2 regions of the Spirillospora sp. NPDC029432 genome follow, and region 2 is predicted to be linked to the other one. Evidence: riboswitches for the same ligand, from Rfam matches in the RefSeq annotation. Region 2 holds a riboswitch; the other holds the start of a gene.

Region 1 (8,684 bases), on a different contig from region 2:
ACGTGGTACGCGACCACGTTCAGCATCTTGCCGGAGTAGTTGAGCCGCATGCCGTGCGTGAGGTGCCCGCCGTGCGCCAGGTCCAGGCCGAGGATCGTGTCGCCCGGCTGGAGCAGCGCGAAGTAGACGGCCGTGTTGGCCTGCGCGCCCGAGTGCGGCTGGACGTTCGCGTGCTCCGCGCCGAACAGCTCCTTGGCGCGGTCGATGGCCAGCTGCTCGGTGACGTCGACGAACTCGCAGCCGCCGTAGTAGCGGCGGCCCGGGTAGCCCTCGGCGTACTTGTTGGTCAGGACCGAGCCCTGCGCCTCCAGCACCGACACCGGGGCGAAGTTCTCGGAGGCGATCATCTCGAGCGTGGACTGCTGCCGGTCCAGCTCGGCGGCCACCGCCTTCGCGACCTCGGGGTCGGCGGCGGCCAGCGAGTCGTACAGGCCCACGGTCAGCCCTCCTCGGTCAGCTTGGCGTACGCCGCCGAGTCCAGCAGGTCGCCCGGCTCCTCGGAGATCCGGACCTTGAAGATCCAGCCCTCGCCGTACGGGTCGTCGTTGATGACCTTGGGCTCGTCGACCACGGCGGTGTTGACCGCGGTGATCTCGCCGCTGACGGGGGAGTAGAGCTCGCTGACGGACTTGGTGGACTCCACCTCGCCGCACGGCTCGCCGGCCTCGACCGTGTCGCCCTCGCCGGGCTGCAGCTCGAGGAAGACGATCTCGCCGAGGGCGTCGGCGGCGTGCGCGGTGATGCCGACGGTCACGATGCCGTCGCCGTCCTCACCGAGGCCCGACACCCATTCGTGCTCCTCGCTGTAGCGGAGCTGCTCCGGAACGCTCACGATGCTTTCTCTCCAGATCTCAGGAACGCTTGTAGAAGGGCAGATCGACCACGTCGACCGGCTCGCGCCTGCCGCGGACGTCCACGGCCAGCTCGCCGGACACCGTGCAGTCGACGTACGCCATGGCGATCGGCCTGCCCAGTGTGGGCGACGGGGCGCCGCTCGTCACCACCCCGCACGGCGTGCCGTCGGACGTGACCACCTCGTACCCCTTGCGGGGCGCGCGGCGGCCGCGCGCGACCAGCCCCACGAGCCTACGGCCTGGCGGGGTCTGCGCCTGCGCGGCCAGCGTGGCCTTGCCCACGAAATCGCCGGGCTTGTCCAGCTTGACGACCCGGCCGAGGCCCGCCTCGTACGGGGTGGTCTCGGCCGTCAGCTCGTTGCCGTACAGGGGCATGCCCGCTTCGAGGCGGAGCGTGTCGCGCGCCGAGAGCCCGGCCGGGACGACGCCCTCGACGGCGGCCAGCTCCCGCCAGAGCCGGACGGCGTCGGCGGCGTCCACGAACAGCTCGAAGCCGTCCTCGCCCGTGTAGCCGGTACGGGCGATGAGCGCGTCCACGCCCGCGACCTCGTCGGCGGTGATCGCGTAGTACTTCAGGTCGGGCAGCGGCGCGCCGGTGAAGCGGGCCAGGATGCCCTGCGCCTCGGGCCCCTGGAGGGCGATCAGGGCGTAGTCGGCGGACCGGTCGGTCACCCGCGCCTCGAAGCCGGCCGCCCGCTCGGCGAGGGCGTCCAGGACGACCGCGGCGTTGGCGGCGTTGGCGACCACCATGAACGTCTCGTCGGCCAGCCGGTACACGATCAGGTCGTCCAGCACCCCGCCGTCCGGCGCGCAAATCATCGTGTAGCGGGCCTTGCCGACGGCCATCGGCGACAGGTTGCCGACCAGGGCGTAGTCCAGCGCGGCGCCCGCCCCGGGCCCGTCCAGGAAGATCTCGCCCATGTGGGACAGGTCGAACAGCCCCGCGCCGGTGCGGACCGCGCGGTGCTCGGCGGTCTCGCTCGCGTAGCGCAGCGGCATCAGGTAGCCGGCGAAGTCGACCAGGTTGGCGCCGAGCTCCCGGTGCACCTCGTACAGCGGGGTCGTCCTGGGCGGCGGTCCTGGCGGTGTTCCGGTGGTGTCGGTGTTCTCGGCGGGCACGGGGTCGGCTCCTTCGTCGCGGGCGCGTGGGTCAATCGTCCCACCCGCACCGGGCGTGGTCTGGGCCTCCCCCTCTGTCATCGGCGCCTGAGAGCTTCACCCGTCCCGGGGGAGGGCTTTCACCTTCGGCGGGGGACGGCTCCCGTGGGGCGCGTCCCCGCTTTCCAGAGGTCGCCTGGTCCGTGCGGTCCGTGGGCCTGAGAGGTTCCGGGGAGGAGTTGCTCCTTCGGCGTCCCTGACCGGCTGCCAGGGACTCTCCCGCACGGGATCAGCGGCTGCCGCCAGGCTAGCAGCGCCGTCCGGTCCGGGGCCATGTGTGTGGATCGGTACGCGGTCGCGCCTACCGCGTATCACGTACCCTTGACAGGTCGTCCGAGATCGTCGAGGAACGGGGCACGCATGGGCTGGCTGGCGGGAGTCTTGATCCTGTTCTTCGGCCTGATGGCGTCGATCGCCCTGCACGAGCTGGGGCACTTCTCGTTCGCGAAACTGTTCCGGGTGCGCACCACGCAGTTCATGGTCGGCTTCGGGCCGACGCTGTGGTCGCGGCACAAGGGCGAGACCGAGTACGGCATCAAGTGGATCCCGCTCGGCGGCTACATCCGGATGATCGGGATGCTGCCGCCGCGCAAGGGGGACGCCTCCGGCCAGGTGCGGCAGATCAGCACGGGCCCGTGGCAGGGGCTGATCGAGTCGGCCCGGGGCGCGGCGCTGGAGGAGGTGCGGCCGGGCGACGAGGACCGCGTCTTCTACGCCAAGAAGTGGTGGCAGAAGCTCACGATCATGTTCGCCGGCCCCGCGATGAACCTGCTGCTGGCGGTGATCTTCTTCGCGATCCTGCTGATGGGCATCGGCACCCTCACCCCGCAGCCGGTGATCTCCACGGTCGAGAAGTGCGCCATCCCGGCGAACTCCAAGCTCACCGACTGCCCGCAGGGCTACACCCCGACCCCGGCCGCCGCGGTGGGCCTCAAGCCCGGCGACCGCATCGTCTCCTTCGGCGGCAAGAAGGTCGGCGAGTACTCCGAGCTCCAGGCCATGATCCGCGACTCCGGCGGCCGGACGGTCGCCATGGAGGTCGAGCGGGCCGGCAAGACCATCCCGCTCCAGGTGCCCATCGCCAGTAACAAGATGTACGACCTGGAGGACAACGACAAGGTCGTCACCGTCGGGTTCCTCGGCATCACCCCGCTCCAGGAGCGGGAGCGCAAGGGCCCGGTCGCGGTTGCCGACCACATGGCCGAGCTGACCGCGCACACCGCCGGGGCGCTGATCCGGCTGCCGCAGAAGATGGTCGGCGTCTGGGAGGCCGCGTTCGGCGGCGAGAAGCGCGACCCGAACGGGCCGATCGGCGTCGTCGGCGTCAGCCGGCTCGGCGGCGAGATCGCCGCGTCCCCGCAGCCGGTGCTCGACAAGGTCGAGATGTTCATCCTGCTGCTCGGCTCGCTCAACCTGGCGGTCGGGCTGTTCAACCTGATCCCGCTGCTGCCGCTGGACGGCGGGCACATGGCCGGGGCGCTGCTGGAGGCGATCAAGAAGTTCTTCGCCCGGCTGTTCGGCCGCCCCGACCCCGGGTACGTGGACGTCGCCAAGGCGCTGCCCGTCACGTACGTGATGGCGGTGGTGCTGATCGTCATGGGCGGGCTGCTGATCTACGCCGACCTGGTCAACCCGATCCGGTTCGGCGCGGGTTAGCGTCGCGCCGGCAGCGCGCTCAGGACGGCCCCGCTCAGGAGGGCTCGGCTCAGGACGGCCCCGTTCAGGACGGCACGGTGGGCGCCTCGCCCGTTGCCAGGAAGTGCTCCAGCGCCTTCACGTACGGCCCGATCTCGATGCCCTGCCCGGCCAGCCAGGCGTCCGAGCAGTAGGTGTGCGCGTACCGCTCGGCGCCGTCGCAGATCAGCGTGACCACGCTGCCGCGCTCGCCGCGCGCCCGCATCTCCGCGATCAGCCCGGCCGCGCCCCACAGGTTGGTGCCGGTCGAGCCGCCCACGTTCCGGCCGGTCACCGCGCGGGTCCAGCGCATCGCGGCGATCGACGCGGCGTCCGGCACCCGGATCATCCGGTCGATCACGGTGGGCAGGAACGACGGCTCGACGCGCGGCCGCCCGATGCCCTCGATCCGGGAGCCCGCCGCCGTGCGGGTGGCGTCGCCGTCCTGGAACGCGCCGTAGAACGCCGAGCCCTCCGGGTCGACGACGGCCACCCGGGTCTGGAAGCGCCGGTACCGCGCGTACCGGCCGATCGTGGCGGACGTGCCGCCCGTACCGGCCCCGACGACGATCCAGGACGGCTCGGGGAAGCGCTCCAGCCGCAGCTGCTCGAAGATCGACTCGGCGATGTTGTTGTTGCCGCGCCAGTCGGTGGCCCGCTCGGCGTAGGTGAACTGGTCCATGAAGTGCCCGTTGCACTCGCGGGCCAGCCGCCGCGACTCGGCGTAGATCGCGGTCGGGTCGGCCACCAGATGGCAGCGGCCGCCGTAGAACTCGATCAGCTCGATCTTCTCCGGGCTGGTGCGCTCGGGCATCACGGCCACGAACGGCAGCCCGATCAGCCGGGCGAAGTAGGCTTCGCTCACCGCCGTGGACCCGCTGGACGCCTCGATGATCGTGGTGTCCTCGCGGATCCAGCCGTTGGCCAGGCCGTACAGGAACAGCGACCGCGCCAGCCGGTGCTTCAGCGACCCGGTGGGGTGGACGGACTCGTCCTTCAGGTACAGGTCGATGCCCCACTCCGGAGGCAGCGGGAACACGTGCAGGTGCGTGTCGGCGCTGCGGTTGGCGTCCGCCTCCACCAGCCGGATCGCCTCGGCGATCCACGCCCGCCGATCCGGGTCGCACCGGTCCACGGCCTGGGTCATCGGCACCGTCCTTTCCGTCGGGAGCACGATATCCGCGCACGCCACAAGGCAAAATGGAGGCTGGGGTGATCATGTCGGAGTTCTTCACGCTGCGCATCGTCGACGCGGGGCGTGCGCCGCTGCTCGGCTTCTTCCTGGCGTTCATCGTCACGTTCGTCGTGACGCGGGTGAACGTCCGGCTGATCCGGGCCGACGTCCGGTTCTGGTTCAAGAACGTCCAGGCGGGGGACCTGCACATCCACCACGTCGTGTTCGGCGTGGTGCTGATGCTCGTGGGCGGGGTCGCGGCCATCGCCGTCCCGGACGAGTACGCGGGCTGGGACGTCACCGCGGCGGTGGTCTTCGGCGTGGGCTCGGCCCTGGTGCTGGACGAGTTTGCGCTGATCCTGCACCTCAGCGACGTCTACTGGACGGAGAAGGGCCGGGCCAGCGTGGACGCCGTGTTCGTGGCGATCGCGGTCACCGGCCTGCTGCTGCTCGGCGTGCGCCCGGCCGGCTTCGAGGGCCTGCAGCCGGATCTGGACGCCGACATCAGCCGCCCGCTGCTGGTCGGCGTGTACGTCTGCTCGCTGATCATCAACCTGGTGCTGGCCGTGCTCACCCTGCTCAAGGGCAAGATCTGGACCGGTCTCATCGGGCTGTTCCTGCCCTTCCTGCTGGTGATCGGGGTGATCCGGGTGGCGCGTCCCGGGTCGCCGTGGGCCCGCTGGCGGTACGCGCCGGGCTCGCGGCAGCACCGCGCGGCCGTCTACCGCGAGGCCCGGTTCCGCCGGCCGCTGATCCGCGCCAAGATCTGGGTGCAGGAGTTCATCGCGGGCCGGCACGACCTGATCCCGCCCGAGCTGCGGCACCGCACCCGGACGCTGGAGCGCCGCCGGCAGGTCAGGCGCCGCCCGTTCGACCACGCGCACCACGACCGCCGGAGCGAGCCGCCGTCGCCGGAGCGCCCCACCCGCCACAACTGAGACCGGCTCGCGGGCGACCGGGTCAGTCGAAGACCGGGGCGACGGCCCGCACGGTCTCGATCGTGTCGGCCTCCCCGGCGGACTTGTCGGGCCGGTACCGCAGCACGCGGGCGAACCGCAGCGCGATCCCGCCCGGGTAGCGGGTGCTGCGCTGGACGCCGTCGAACGCGATCTCGACGACCAGCTCGGGCCGGACATGGACGGTCCAGCCGTCCTCCCGCACGGCCAGGGCGCGCAGCTTCTCGGTCTGCCAGGCCAGCAGCTCGTCGGTGAGCCCCTTGAACGTCTTGCCGAGCATCACGAACCCGCCGGTCTCCGGGTCGCGCGCCCCCAGGTGCAGGTTGGACAGCCATCCCTCGCGGCGGCCGCTGCCCCGTTCGACGGCGAGCACGACCAGGTCGAGCGTGTGCCGCGGCTTGACCTTGATCCAGCCGGCGCCGCGCCGCCCCGCCGTGTACGCGGTGCCGGGCGCCTTGACCAGGACACCCTCATGCCCGCGCGCCACGGCGTCGTCGAAGAACGCCTTGGCCTCGGCCGGGTCGGCGGTCACCAGGCGCGGCATCCGCAGCTCCTCGGGGACGGCCCGTTCCAGCGCCGCATGCCGCTCGGCCCCGGGCCGGTCGAGCAGGTCCTCGCCGTCCAGGTGCAGCACGTCGAACAGGAACACCGACAACGGCACCCGCTCCGGGCCGCCACCACCACCGCCACCACCGCCGCTGCCGCCGTCGCGGCGGCCGCGGGTGGCGGTGCGGGCCCCCGTCACCTGGAACGGGTGCGGCCGCCCGTCCGGCCGCAGCGCGATCAGCTCGCCGTCGAGCACCGCGTCCCGCACGGGCAGCCGGCGCAGCACCTCCACGACCTCGGGGAGCCGGTCGGTGATGTCGTCGAGCGTCCTGGTGAAGACGGCGATCCGCGGCTCGCCGTCCGGCGGGCGGGCGATGTGGACCTGGGCGCGGACGCCGTCGAGCTTCCACTCCACGGCCGCCTCGCCGCCGATCTTCTGGTACGCCTCCTCCATCGACGGCGCGGCGGCGGCGAGCATCGGCTTGATCGGCCGGCCCACCTCCAGCGCGAACGCCCGCAGGCCGCCGGTGCCGTCCGCCAGTGCCGCGGCGGCGACCGGGCCGAGCGCGCCGCGCAGCATCAGCGCCCGGCGCACTTCGGCGGCGGGCACCTCCGCGGCCGCCGCGATGCCCTCGGCCATCACGCCCTCCAGGGCGCCCTGGCGCAGCTCGCCCGACAGCAGCCGGATGAGGAAGTCCTGCTCCTCGTACGTGGCGCGGCCCATCAGCGCGGCCAGCAGCTCGCGGCGGCGCGCCACCGAGCCCTTGCCCGCCACGGCGCCGATCGCGGTGAACGCGGCGTCCACCTCGGGCACGGTCAGCGTCGCCTCGGCGGCCGGCGGCGGGACGTCGCGCAGCGAGGCGTACCCGACGCCGATCTGCCGCTGGGGCAGCTCGCCCGACAGGTAGGCGACCACGAACGGCGCCTCGCCCGGGCCGGCCGCCCGCAGGCAGCCGGCCAGCAGTCCGATCTTGGCCTTCCGGGCGGGCGTCCCGGCCACGGCCGCGGACGTACGGGCGATCTCCACGAGCAGCACAGTCACATTGTCTTCCCCGGGTACGACAGTGTTATCGCGGCGCGCGGGCCGCACCCGCGCCGGCGGGGACCGCGGGCGCCACATACACCTGCCTTCGCGAAAGGTGGTCAGCCGGGACGGGGGCGATTACCGTGCGAGTGTCATGGGGCGACCGACGGAGTCAACCGAGGAGTCACGCGTGGGCCTGCCGCGTCCGCCGGAACCCTTCCAGAGGGTGTACTCGCCCCCGGATCCGCCGTCGCCGGCCCGGGGGCCGCGGCTGCTGGCGATGGCCGTCGCGCTGCTGGCGTTCGCGCTGGCGGCCGCGGGGGTCTTCTGGCTGGCGCCGGGCGGCGGCGGGGACGACCGCGTCGTGCCGGCGTCCATGCCGTCCGGGGACGGCCGGGAGGCGCCGAGGTCCTCCGGCGGCGCCTCGCCCGCCGCGATCGGGAAGCTCCCGCCGCCGTGCGGGACGGTCGCGGCCGGGACGGTCGGCAGCCTGATCCCGGAGGCGCAGCGCAGGGAGAGCTCCAACGAGACGCTGACGACGTGCACCTACTGGTCCCGCGCGGACGGGTTCCGGTGGCTGCGGGTCGAGGCGTACCTGTACGCGCCGGCCCACACGGCGACGCCCGTGGAGGACGCCAGGCGCTACTTCGGGGCGCAGTGGGCGCAGGCCCACGAGGGCGGGCTGGAGCGGACCGTGAGCCTGGCCCGCCAGTCCGGGATGGGGGACGAGGCGTACCGCCGGTTCAAGGTCGACAAGGGCCAGCCGACGGCGGTGGGCGAGGTGACCGTGCGGGTCCGCAACGCGGTGGTGACGGTCCACTACAGCGAGCAGGCCGGCGCGGGCGGCGCCGACGCGCGGGAGGCGGCGTGCCTGGGCAATGCGACCCGGGTCGCCCGGGAAGTGCTGCGCTCGTTCCGGTAAATCATTTCCGCCGGGAAACGACCGATCATGGCTTATTCGCTTTATCATGCTGCCATGGCTGTTCCGAAATGGGCGGGGCGGCGCGTGCGTCCCGCCGTGTCACGTATCCCTGTGTGACCGGGACGGGACGGCTTGCATTTCCGGGAAAGAGGAGGTCGGCGACGTGGCCGCACAGCCGGATGGAGTGTCCTGGGTCAGGTGACACCCGAGCTGAGAGCTGAGGCTCCCGGCCGACTGGGCCGCGGGATGGACCATCATCCCGCGGCCTTTATCGTGGTCGTGACGATCCAATGGCGCGTGGTGATTAATGGCGGGCAAGGCGCCGGGTAAAGCGAGCGTCCGCGGCTCAAAGAATGGAGTGGAAGTGGAACCGGTT
Region 2 (8,684 bases):
ACGCGCGAGAGGGGGAGCGGCCGTGATCGCCCTGCTGGGGCTGCTGGCCGGCATCGGGCTCGGCCTGCTGCTCGAGCCCGACGTGCCGCTGTGGCTCCAGCCGTACCTGCCGATCGCGATCGTCGCCGCGCTGGACGCGATGTTCGGCGGCGTCCGGGCCCGGCTCGAGGGGGTCTTCGACGACAAGGTGTTCGTCGTGTCGTTCGTCGGCAACGCCGTCATCGCCGCGCTGATCGTCTTCGTCGGCGACCAGCTCGGGGTGGGCTCCCAGCTGTCCACCGGCGTCGTGGTCGTCCTGGGCATCCGCATCTTCTCCAACGCCGCCGCCATCCGCAGGAAGCTGTTCGGCGCGTGAGCGGGGACCAGGCGAGCCAGGAGGACCGGGAGGACCGGGCGGGGCTGCGGGAACTGCTGCGGCCCCGGCTGAGCCGCGGCCAGCTCGCGGGCGGCCTGCTGTGCCTGCTGCTCGGCTTCGCGGTGGTGGCGCAGGTCGAGACCACCAGGCGGGACACCACCTTCGCCGCCGCCCGCGAGGACGAGCTGGTCGGCGTCCTGTCGGACCTGTCGCAGCGCTCCGAGCGGCTGCGCGGCGACCTGCGCGAGCTGGAGGACACCAGGGCGAGGCTGGAACGCGACGGGCAGGGCACGACGGCGCTGGAGGACGCCCGCGAGCGGGCCACCGCGTACGGGCTGCTGGCGGGCACGCTCCCGGCCGAGGGGCCGGGCATCGAGCTCACCGTCGAGGACCCGGCCGGCCGGGTCCGGGCCGTGCACCTGCTCGACGCCCTCCAGGAGCTGCGGGACGCGGGCGCCGAGGTCGTCCAGGTCAACGACGTCCGCGCCGGGACGGGCACGTACTTCGTGGACGCCGCGGGCGGCGTGGTGGCGGACGGCCGGTTCCTGCGCGCCCCGTACCGGTTCCTGGTCATCGGCGACGCGCACACCATGACCACCGCCCTCGACATACCGGGGGGTGTGATCAAGACCCTGGAGGGGGCCGGGGCCAGGGTCGGCGTCTCGGCCCGGCCGAAGGTCGAGATCCGGGCGACCCGGCCCGGCTGAACGGAGCCGCTCCGGCCGGACGAGATCATGATCCCGCAGGTCGGGGGCCCGGCGCCCGGCCGGGGCCGGGCCCGGTGATCGGCCGTGGTCCGCGCGGCGCCGTAGACCTGCGATCATTGACGGAGGTAGCTTGAGGGGCAGCCGGCTCACCGTTCCGGTTGACCCCTCGGGCACTACCCGCGTAAGTTGCGGCAACCGTCGTGTTGGTGGGCGGCGAGTTGGACCGTGGTCGGGGGACGGGTCCCCGGCGTGGGTTGGTACAGGATGCGCGTGGCGCAGGCGGTCTCCGCAGCAGCGGAGGGCGCGGGCGCCGCGCCGATGGTAGGAGGCCGAGCCGATCGATGCCGAGCGTCTACTGCACGCAGTGCGGTCACGCCAACCCGGATGATGCCCGCTTCTGCTCGAACTGCGGCACTCCGCTGACGCGGAGCGCCCCCGCGCCCACGCCGTACAGGGAGTCTCCCGGCGAGTCGACCTCCACCATCTCCATCGGCGGGATCGAGGCGCTGGACGTCGACCAAGGCGGTGAGGAGCCGGTCGGCGCCGACCAGGTGGCCGTGGAGGCGCTGCCGCCGGGCACCGCCCTGCTGGTGGTCAAGCGCGGGCCGAACGCCGGCAGCCGCTTCCTGCTCGACCGCGACCGCACCTCGGCGGGCCGCCACCCCGAGAGCCACATCTTCCTCGACGACATCACCGTCTCCCGGCACCACGCCGAGTTCGCCCGCGAGGGCGGCGTGTTCTCCGTCCGGGACGTCGGCAGCCTGAACGGCACCTACGTCAACCGGCAGCGGATCGACCAGGCCGGGCTGTCGGGCGGGGACGAGGTCCAGATCGGCAAGTTCCGGCTGGTGTTCCTGACCAACCCGCAGCACGGCTGACCGGATCCGTCCGGAGGGCGCGAGCGTGCGGCAGACGGGGAGCACCGCGGGAGCGCGGCGAGGGGAGGGGCCATGAGCGCACAGGCGGCACCGGCCCCCATGACGATCGGGGACGTGCTGGGGCTGCTGCGCCCCGACTTCCCCGACATCACCATCTCCAAGATCCGTTTCCTGGAGGCGGAGGGGCTGATCGAGCCCCAGCGCAGCCCCGCGGGCTACCGCAAGTTCTGCGACGCCGACGTCGAGCGGCTGCGCTTCATCCTGACCTCGCAGCGCGACCACTACCTGCCGCTGCGGGTGATCAGGCAGCAGCTGGAGGCGCGCGACCGCGGCGAGCCGGCCCCGGCGTCCGCCGCGGCCCCCGTCCCGGCCCCGGTGCCGGTCCCGCGCGCCGAGCCGGCCGCGCGGCGGCCCCGCACGCTCGTCGCGGCCGACGGCACCGCCGGCGAGACGGCCGCGGTGCGGCTCACCCGGCGCCAGCTGATCGACGGCGCCGGGATCGACGAGGAGATGCTCACCCGCCTGGAGGAGTACGGCCTGGTGCGCCGTACCAGCGGCTACTACACCGGCGAGGACCTGACGGTGGCGCGCACCGCCGCCGCCCTGGGCGCGTTCGGTTTCGAGGTCCGGCACCTGCGCGCCGTCAAGGCCGCGGCCGAGCGCCAGGTCGGGCTGATCGACCAGGTGGTGGCGCCGCAGCTGCGCCGCCGCGACCCCGGCGCCCACGAGCGGGCCGCCGAGACGGCGCGGGAGATCGCGGCGCTGGCGATCCGGCTGCACGCGACCCTCGTCTCCGCAGGTCTGCGCGACAGCCTCGGCCCCTGATCCGGCGCCCCGCCGGGCCGCCGGCGGAGAAATCGGCGCGCTCCCGCCTCGACGCGGCGTCCGAGCCTGGGTGTAGTTTGGCTAGAGGGTTCGGTCGGGGATCGATCCGGGCACGGGTGACCAGACGAGCGAGGACCAGCAGCAGGGAGCCGCAGTGAAGCAGATGGAGGTCGTCGGCGTACGGGTCGAGATGCCCTCCAATCAGCCGATCGTCCTGTTGAAGGAGACGGAGGGCGACCGCTATCTCCCGATCTGGATCGGGGCGGTGGAGGCCACCGCGATCGCCTTCGCCCAGCAGGGGGTGCTGCCGGCCCGCCCGCTCACCCACGATCTGTTCCGCGACGTGCTGGACGCCCTCGGGGTGCAGCTGCGCACGGTCAACATCACCGCGCTGCGCGAGGGGATCTTCTTCGCCGATCTGGTGTTCTCCAACGGCGTGGAGGTGAGCGCCCGGCCGTCGGACTCGATCGCGCTGGCGCTGCGCACCGGCGCCACCATCTTCGCCAGCGAGGACGTGCTGGAGGAGGCCGGGGTCGCGATCCCCGACGAGCAGGAGGACGAGGTCGAGAAGTTCCGCGAGTTCCTCGACACGATCTCGCCCGAGGACTTCGGCCGGGCCGGCTGAGCCGGCGGCGGGCGGGCTCCGGCCGATCGCCGCACGGGTCGGCGCAGGTCCGCGGGCGGCTTCACGGCACCCGCGGCGCGGCCGTTTCCGGCGCGTCCCCGGGGGAAAGGAGTCCAAGTGGGCGCCCGGTGCGCAGTTTGCCCACGTGAAGCCGGTTCATCCGGGCATGCGACGCGCCGACGGTGAACGTTGACCACACCCTGACCGGCACCTACCGTGCTGGTGGAACACCCGTGGTGTAATTCGTCAAACCCCCTTGACGAAGCCCCGCGGGCTGATAGAAGCCGGAGGTCCGCGTGGCGGTGAGCAGCGGCGAGGGCAAGGCGACCCCCGAGAGGCAGGTGGCGTCTCGGCGTGCCGGGGAGCAGGGCCTGCTCTTCGACACCGAGGTGTCCGCACCGCCCGAGAACGTCGGCTACCGCGGGCCCACGGCCTGCGCCGCCGCGGGGATCACCTACCGCCAGCTGGACTACTGGGCCCGCACCGGCCTGGTGGAGCCCAGCGTCCGCGCCGCGCACGGCTCGGGCAGCCAGCGCCTCTACAGCTTCCGCGACATCCTCGTCCTCAAGGTCGTCAAGCGCCTACTCGACACCGGTGTCTCCCTCCAGCAGATCCGCACCGCGGTCAGCCACCTGCGCGACCGCGGCGTCCGGGACCTCGCGCAGATCACGCTGATGAGCGACGGCGTGAGCGTGTACGAGTGCACCTCGGCCGACGAGGTCGTGGATCTGCTGCAGGGCGGCCAGGGTGTCTTCGGCATCGCGCTGGGCCGTGTCTGGCAGGAGGTGGAGGGGAGCCTCGCCGAGCTCCCCGCTGAACGCGCGGCCACCGACGACGAGGACGAGGCCGGTGAGCACCCGCACGACGAGCTCGCGCACCGGCGCCGCGCCCGCAGGACGGGCTGACCCGCCCCCCGGCCCGGAAGGCCCGGAGCGCGGAGAGCGCGCCTAGGCGCTAGATCGCCTCCTTGCGCTGGAGGTAGGCGAACGCCCCCCAGCCCGGCAGCACCGGCAGCCACAGCGTCAGCAGCCGGAACAGCAGCACCGCCGAGGTCGCGGTCTCGGCGGTCAGGCCGGAGATCGTCAGCGCCACCGTCAGGGCCGTCTCGACGGCGCCCAGTCCGCCGGGGGTGGGCGCGGCCGAGCCGACCGCGTTCGCGGTCAGGAAGACGACCACGACCGCCGTCCACGGCAGCGAGCCGCCGAACGCCCGGATCGAGGCGTCCAGGCAGACCACGAAGCCCACGGTGAGCAGCAGCGTCCCGCCCAGCCCGGTGAGGATCTTGCGGGGCGACTGCAGCACGTCCACCAGCCGCGGGACGACCCCGGAGAACATGCTCTTGAGCCGGCCGGTGACGATCCGGCGGACCCGCGGGATCGTCAGCGCGACCCCGGCCAGCACCGCCAGCGCCAGCAGCACGATCACCACGGTCCGCGACGGCGCCAGGTCGCGGGTGGCGTTGCCGGTCGACCCGGTGACGAACCCGAAGACGATCAGCAGCAGGATGTGCATGACCATGCCCATCAGCTGCGACGCGCCCACGCTCGCCACCGCGGGCCCCGGCCGCACGCCCGAGCGCTGCAGGTAGCGGGTGTTGAGCGCGACCCCGCTGACCGCCGCGGGCGCCACCAGCTTCACGAACGAGGCGGCGACCTGCACGAGCACGGTGCGGCCCAGCGGCAGCCGTTCCGGGACGAAGCCCATCAGCATGAACGCGGCGGCCAGGTACGTGAGCGCGGCCGCCGCCAGCGCGAGCCCGACCCACCACCACTCGGCCCCGGCCACCAGCTGGATCGGGTCGACGCTGCTCAGCTGCGGGACGACGATGTAGGCGGCCACGGACAGCGCGACGATGCTGAAGATCGTCCGGGGCCGGAACCGCTCCAGCCGCACCGGCGGCGGCGCCTCGCTCTCCGGCTCCAGCCCGACGATCTGCTCCCGGATGCGGGTGAGCAGGTCGCGGTCGTGGCGCAGCATCGCCCGGGTGTCGCGGGAGAGCGCGACCCGCTGCAGCAGCGGCACCGCGCTCGCCAGCGCCTGCTCGCCGAGGACCTCGGCGGCGGTGCGGACCGCGCGCTCGGGGCCGACCCGCAGCGCCAGCGTGGTGAGCAGCTGGGCCAGGTCCAGGCGCAGCGCCAGGTCGCCGACCGCGATCTCGCCCGAGTTCAGCCCGGTCAGGTACGGCCGCCCCCCGGACGAGACCAGGATCGCCTTGCCCTCCAGCCTGCGGTGCGCCAGCCGGCCCGACTGGAGCCGCTTCAGCTGCTCCCAGACGGCGGCGAGGAGCCCGTCGGTGAGCTCCTCGTCGGGCAGGTCGTCCAGCCGGGTCCCGGGGACGTGCTCGTAGGCCATCAGCGCGGCCTCGGTGCCCACCTCGCACGTTCCCACCAGCCGGGGCGTGCGCACGCCCGCCGCGTCCACGGCGTACGCCATCAGCGACTCCTGCTCCAGCGAGCGGCGCAGCGAGCGGACGGGGCGGCGGGGCGAGGCCTCGCGCAGCCGGACCAGCCGCCACACCCGGTACAGCAGCCCGGCGGTCTGCAGGTCGCGGTCCAGGACCCCGACCTCCAGCTGCCAGCCGCCGTCCGGCAGCGCCGTCCCGGTGCCGTCGGTGGGGACGGCGCCGGGGGAGCGGGCGATCTCGACGCCGTACCGGCGGACCTCGTCGGCCTCGCCGGGCAGCTGCCGGGCCCGCACGGGCCGCAGCCCTAGCCGTTCCAGCGCGGCCATCACGGCCGGCCCGGGCGGCCGCGGGTTGGGCGTGCCGACCGCGTAGAGCGTGCCGTGGCCGATCGCGCGTCCTAGGAAGTAGGTGGCCGCCAGCGCCGACACCGACGCGTACGCGGCGGCGAGGCCGGTCAGCGCGACCAGCCCGATCATCGTCCAGGTGGCGGCCTGCCAGCGGGTCCGGCCGGCCATCCCGACCGCGCTGACGAACGCGATCACCGGCGCGATGTCGGTGTGCACCGGGGCGGTGTCGGTGCCGCCCCAGATCAGCGAGTCCAGCACCCCGCCGGGCGCGGTGGCCACCCGCAGGTCGTCCAGCAGCACGGTGATCACGAACGCGATCACGGCGGCCAGCAGCGCGATCGCCACGCGCGTCCCGTCCTTGCGGAACAGCCGCTCGACGGCGAACGCGACCGGGACGGCCAGCACCCCGAAGCTGGAGACCAGCGTGGCCAGCGTCAGCAGGAAGTGCGGGGCGTGCGCGGTGACCTCGAACACGTCGTTCTGCAGCCCGTGCGTGGTCTGCTGGGCGAACGAGACGAGCAGCATCACCGCCGCGAGCCCGGCGACCGAGGCGGCGAACCGGATCGCGTCGGAGGGGCGCCGGATCCGGTCGGGCCGGTCGGGCTCGTCGACGGGCACGGTGGTCACCGCGGCCGTGCTGGGCCGCACCCGCTCGTCGCGAGTCTGCGTCACGCCCTCGCCACCGTCCGGATCCGTCACTTCGATCAGCGTCCCTGGGCCGCCGGCGCGTCACCGGGTGCGGCGCCCGGCCGGTCCGATCGCACGTTCACGGAGAATCGCACGTTCACGGACATCTGTACCCTTCCGGCCCCCGTCGGCCCCCATGCCCCCCGGTATTCCCGCGGGCTTTGGGTATCGTACTGGCCGGGCACGCCCGCGCGATCACTGGTCGGCGCGCGGGTGATCGGCGTGCGCGCTCCTCCGGCGGCCCCGCGGCGATCGTTTCCGCGGTGGATTGGATACAGTTCCAGAAGGAACGCCGTCGACCCTGGGCGGGAGAGTTCCCGCGCAAACCAGCGCGGGGCGCCGAAGGGGCAACCCTCCCCGGAACCTCTCAGGCAAAAGGACCGCTCGGGCGAGGCACCTCTGGAAAGCAGGCGCGGGCTCCCTCGATGAGGGGTGCGGGCCTCACCGAAGGGGAAACCCCGTACCGCGGGCGAATCTCTCAGGTGCCGATGACAGAGGGGGAGACCGGCCGTCGGCCCCGCACGGGCCGCCGGTGGCCCTGAGCGACCTCAGCAGCCCAGGAGGCTCCCCAGATGACCGCCCAGTACTTCGCCCCCGTGGCGTCGCCGCAGCATCCCCGGTCCGCGTTCGCCGACCGGCACATCGGCCCGGCGCCCGACGACCATGCCCGGATGCTGGCGGCCATCGGCTACTCCGGCGCCGAGGCCCTGCTCGACGACGCGGTCCCGGCCGCGATCCGCACCGCCCGGCCGCTGGACCTGCCGCCCGCGCTGAGCGAGACCGCCGCGCTGGACCGGCTGCGCGAGCTGGCGTCCCGCAACACCGTGCTGACCTCGATGATCGGGTTGGGCTACCACGGCACGATCACGCCGGGGGTGATCATGCGCAACGTGCTGGAGAACCCGGGCTGGTACACCGCGTACACCCCGTACCAGCCGGAGATCTCCCAGGGCCGGCTCGAGGCGCTGCTGAACTTCCAGACCGTGGTGAGCGACCTGACGGGGCTGCCGGTCGCGAACGCCTCGATGCTGGACGAGGGCACGGCCGCCGCCGAGGCGATGACGCTGGCGCACCGGGCGTCCAAGCGGAAGGACCCGGGCACCTTCCTGGTGGACGCCGACGCGCTGCCGCAGACCATCGAGGTGATCAGGACCCGCGCGGTGCCGCTGGGCATCGAGGTCGTGACCGCCGACCTGTCCGGCGGGCTGCCCGAGGGCGACTTCTTCGGCGTCCTGCTCCAGTACCCCGGTGCCTCCGGCGCGGTGCGCGACCTGGCGCCCGTCAGCGCCCAGGCGCACGAGCGCGGCGCCCAGGTGGTCGTCGCGGCCGACCTGCTGGCCCTCACCCTGCTGCGGCCGCCCGGCGAGTCCGGCGCCGACATCGTGGTGGGCTCGGCGCAGCGGTTCGGCGTCCCGTACGGCTTCGGCGGCCCGCACGCCGGCTACATCGCGGTCCGCGAGGGCCTCCAGCGGCAGCTGCCCGGCCGGCTCGTGGGCGTCTCGGTCGACGCCGACGGCGCCGCCGCGTACCGGCTGGCGCTGCAGACCCGCGAGCAGCACATCCGCCGCGAGAAGGCCACCAGCAACATCTGCACCGCCCAGGTCCTGCTGGCGGTGATGGCCGCCATGTACGCCGTCTACCACGGCCCCGAGGGGCTGGCCGCGATCGCCCAGCGCGCGCACCGCCGGGCCGCCGAGATCGCCGCCGGGCTGCGCGGCGCCGGGATCGAGGTCGTGCACGGGTCGTTCTTCGACACCGTGCTGGCCCGGGTGCCCGGCCGCGCGGACGGGATCGTGCGGGCCGCCCGGGAGCGCGGGATCAACCTGCGCCCGGTCGACGCCGACCATGTCGCGATC

Evidence for each region. A riboswitch is a leader RNA that binds a small molecule or an ion and turns the genes downstream of it on or off. The one in region 2 is predicted to bind glycine.
Region 1: linked by a shared signal. The riboswitch ahead of gcvT (glycine cleavage system aminomethyltransferase GcvT) and the one ahead of gcvP (aminomethyl-transferring glycine dehydrogenase) in region 2 are both predicted to bind glycine.

Annotation. Positions count from the first base shown of each region.
Region 1 covers NZ_JBEZWH010000030.1:41,261-49,944, reverse strand. Annotated here, with positions in the region: gene glyA (serine hydroxymethyltransferase) at 1-437, opposite strand, end outside; gene gcvH (glycine cleavage system protein GcvH) at 440-832, opposite strand; gene gcvT (glycine cleavage system aminomethyltransferase GcvT) at 852-1,973, opposite strand; glycine riboswitch at 2,149-2,244, opposite strand; gene AB0881_RS23235 (site-2 protease family protein) at 2,373-3,668, shown strand; gene AB0881_RS23230 (PLP-dependent cysteine synthase family protein) at 3,733-4,833, opposite strand; gene AB0881_RS23225 (hypothetical protein) at 4,905-5,798, shown strand; gene AB0881_RS23220 (ATP-dependent DNA ligase) at 5,821-7,398, opposite strand; gene AB0881_RS23215 (hypothetical protein) at 7,577-8,308, shown strand; gene AB0881_RS23210 (4-phosphopantetheinyl transferase) at 8,673-8,684, shown strand, end outside.
Region 2 covers NZ_JBEZWH010000059.1:565-9,248, forward strand. Annotated here, with positions in the region: partial or broken gene AB0881_RS32320 (DUF881 domain-containing protein) at 1-26, shown strand, start outside; gene AB0881_RS32325 (small basic family protein) at 23-355, shown strand; gene AB0881_RS32330 (DUF881 domain-containing protein) at 352-1,062, shown strand; gene AB0881_RS32335 (FHA domain-containing protein) at 1,404-1,940, shown strand; gene AB0881_RS32340 (MerR family transcriptional regulator) at 2,013-2,765, shown strand; gene AB0881_RS32345 (bifunctional nuclease family protein) at 2,920-3,390, shown strand; gene AB0881_RS32350 (MerR family transcriptional regulator) at 3,687-4,295, shown strand; gene AB0881_RS32355 (flippase-like domain-containing protein) at 4,345-6,813, opposite strand; glycine riboswitch at 7,125-7,221, shown strand; gene gcvP (aminomethyl-transferring glycine dehydrogenase) at 7,401-8,684, shown strand, end outside.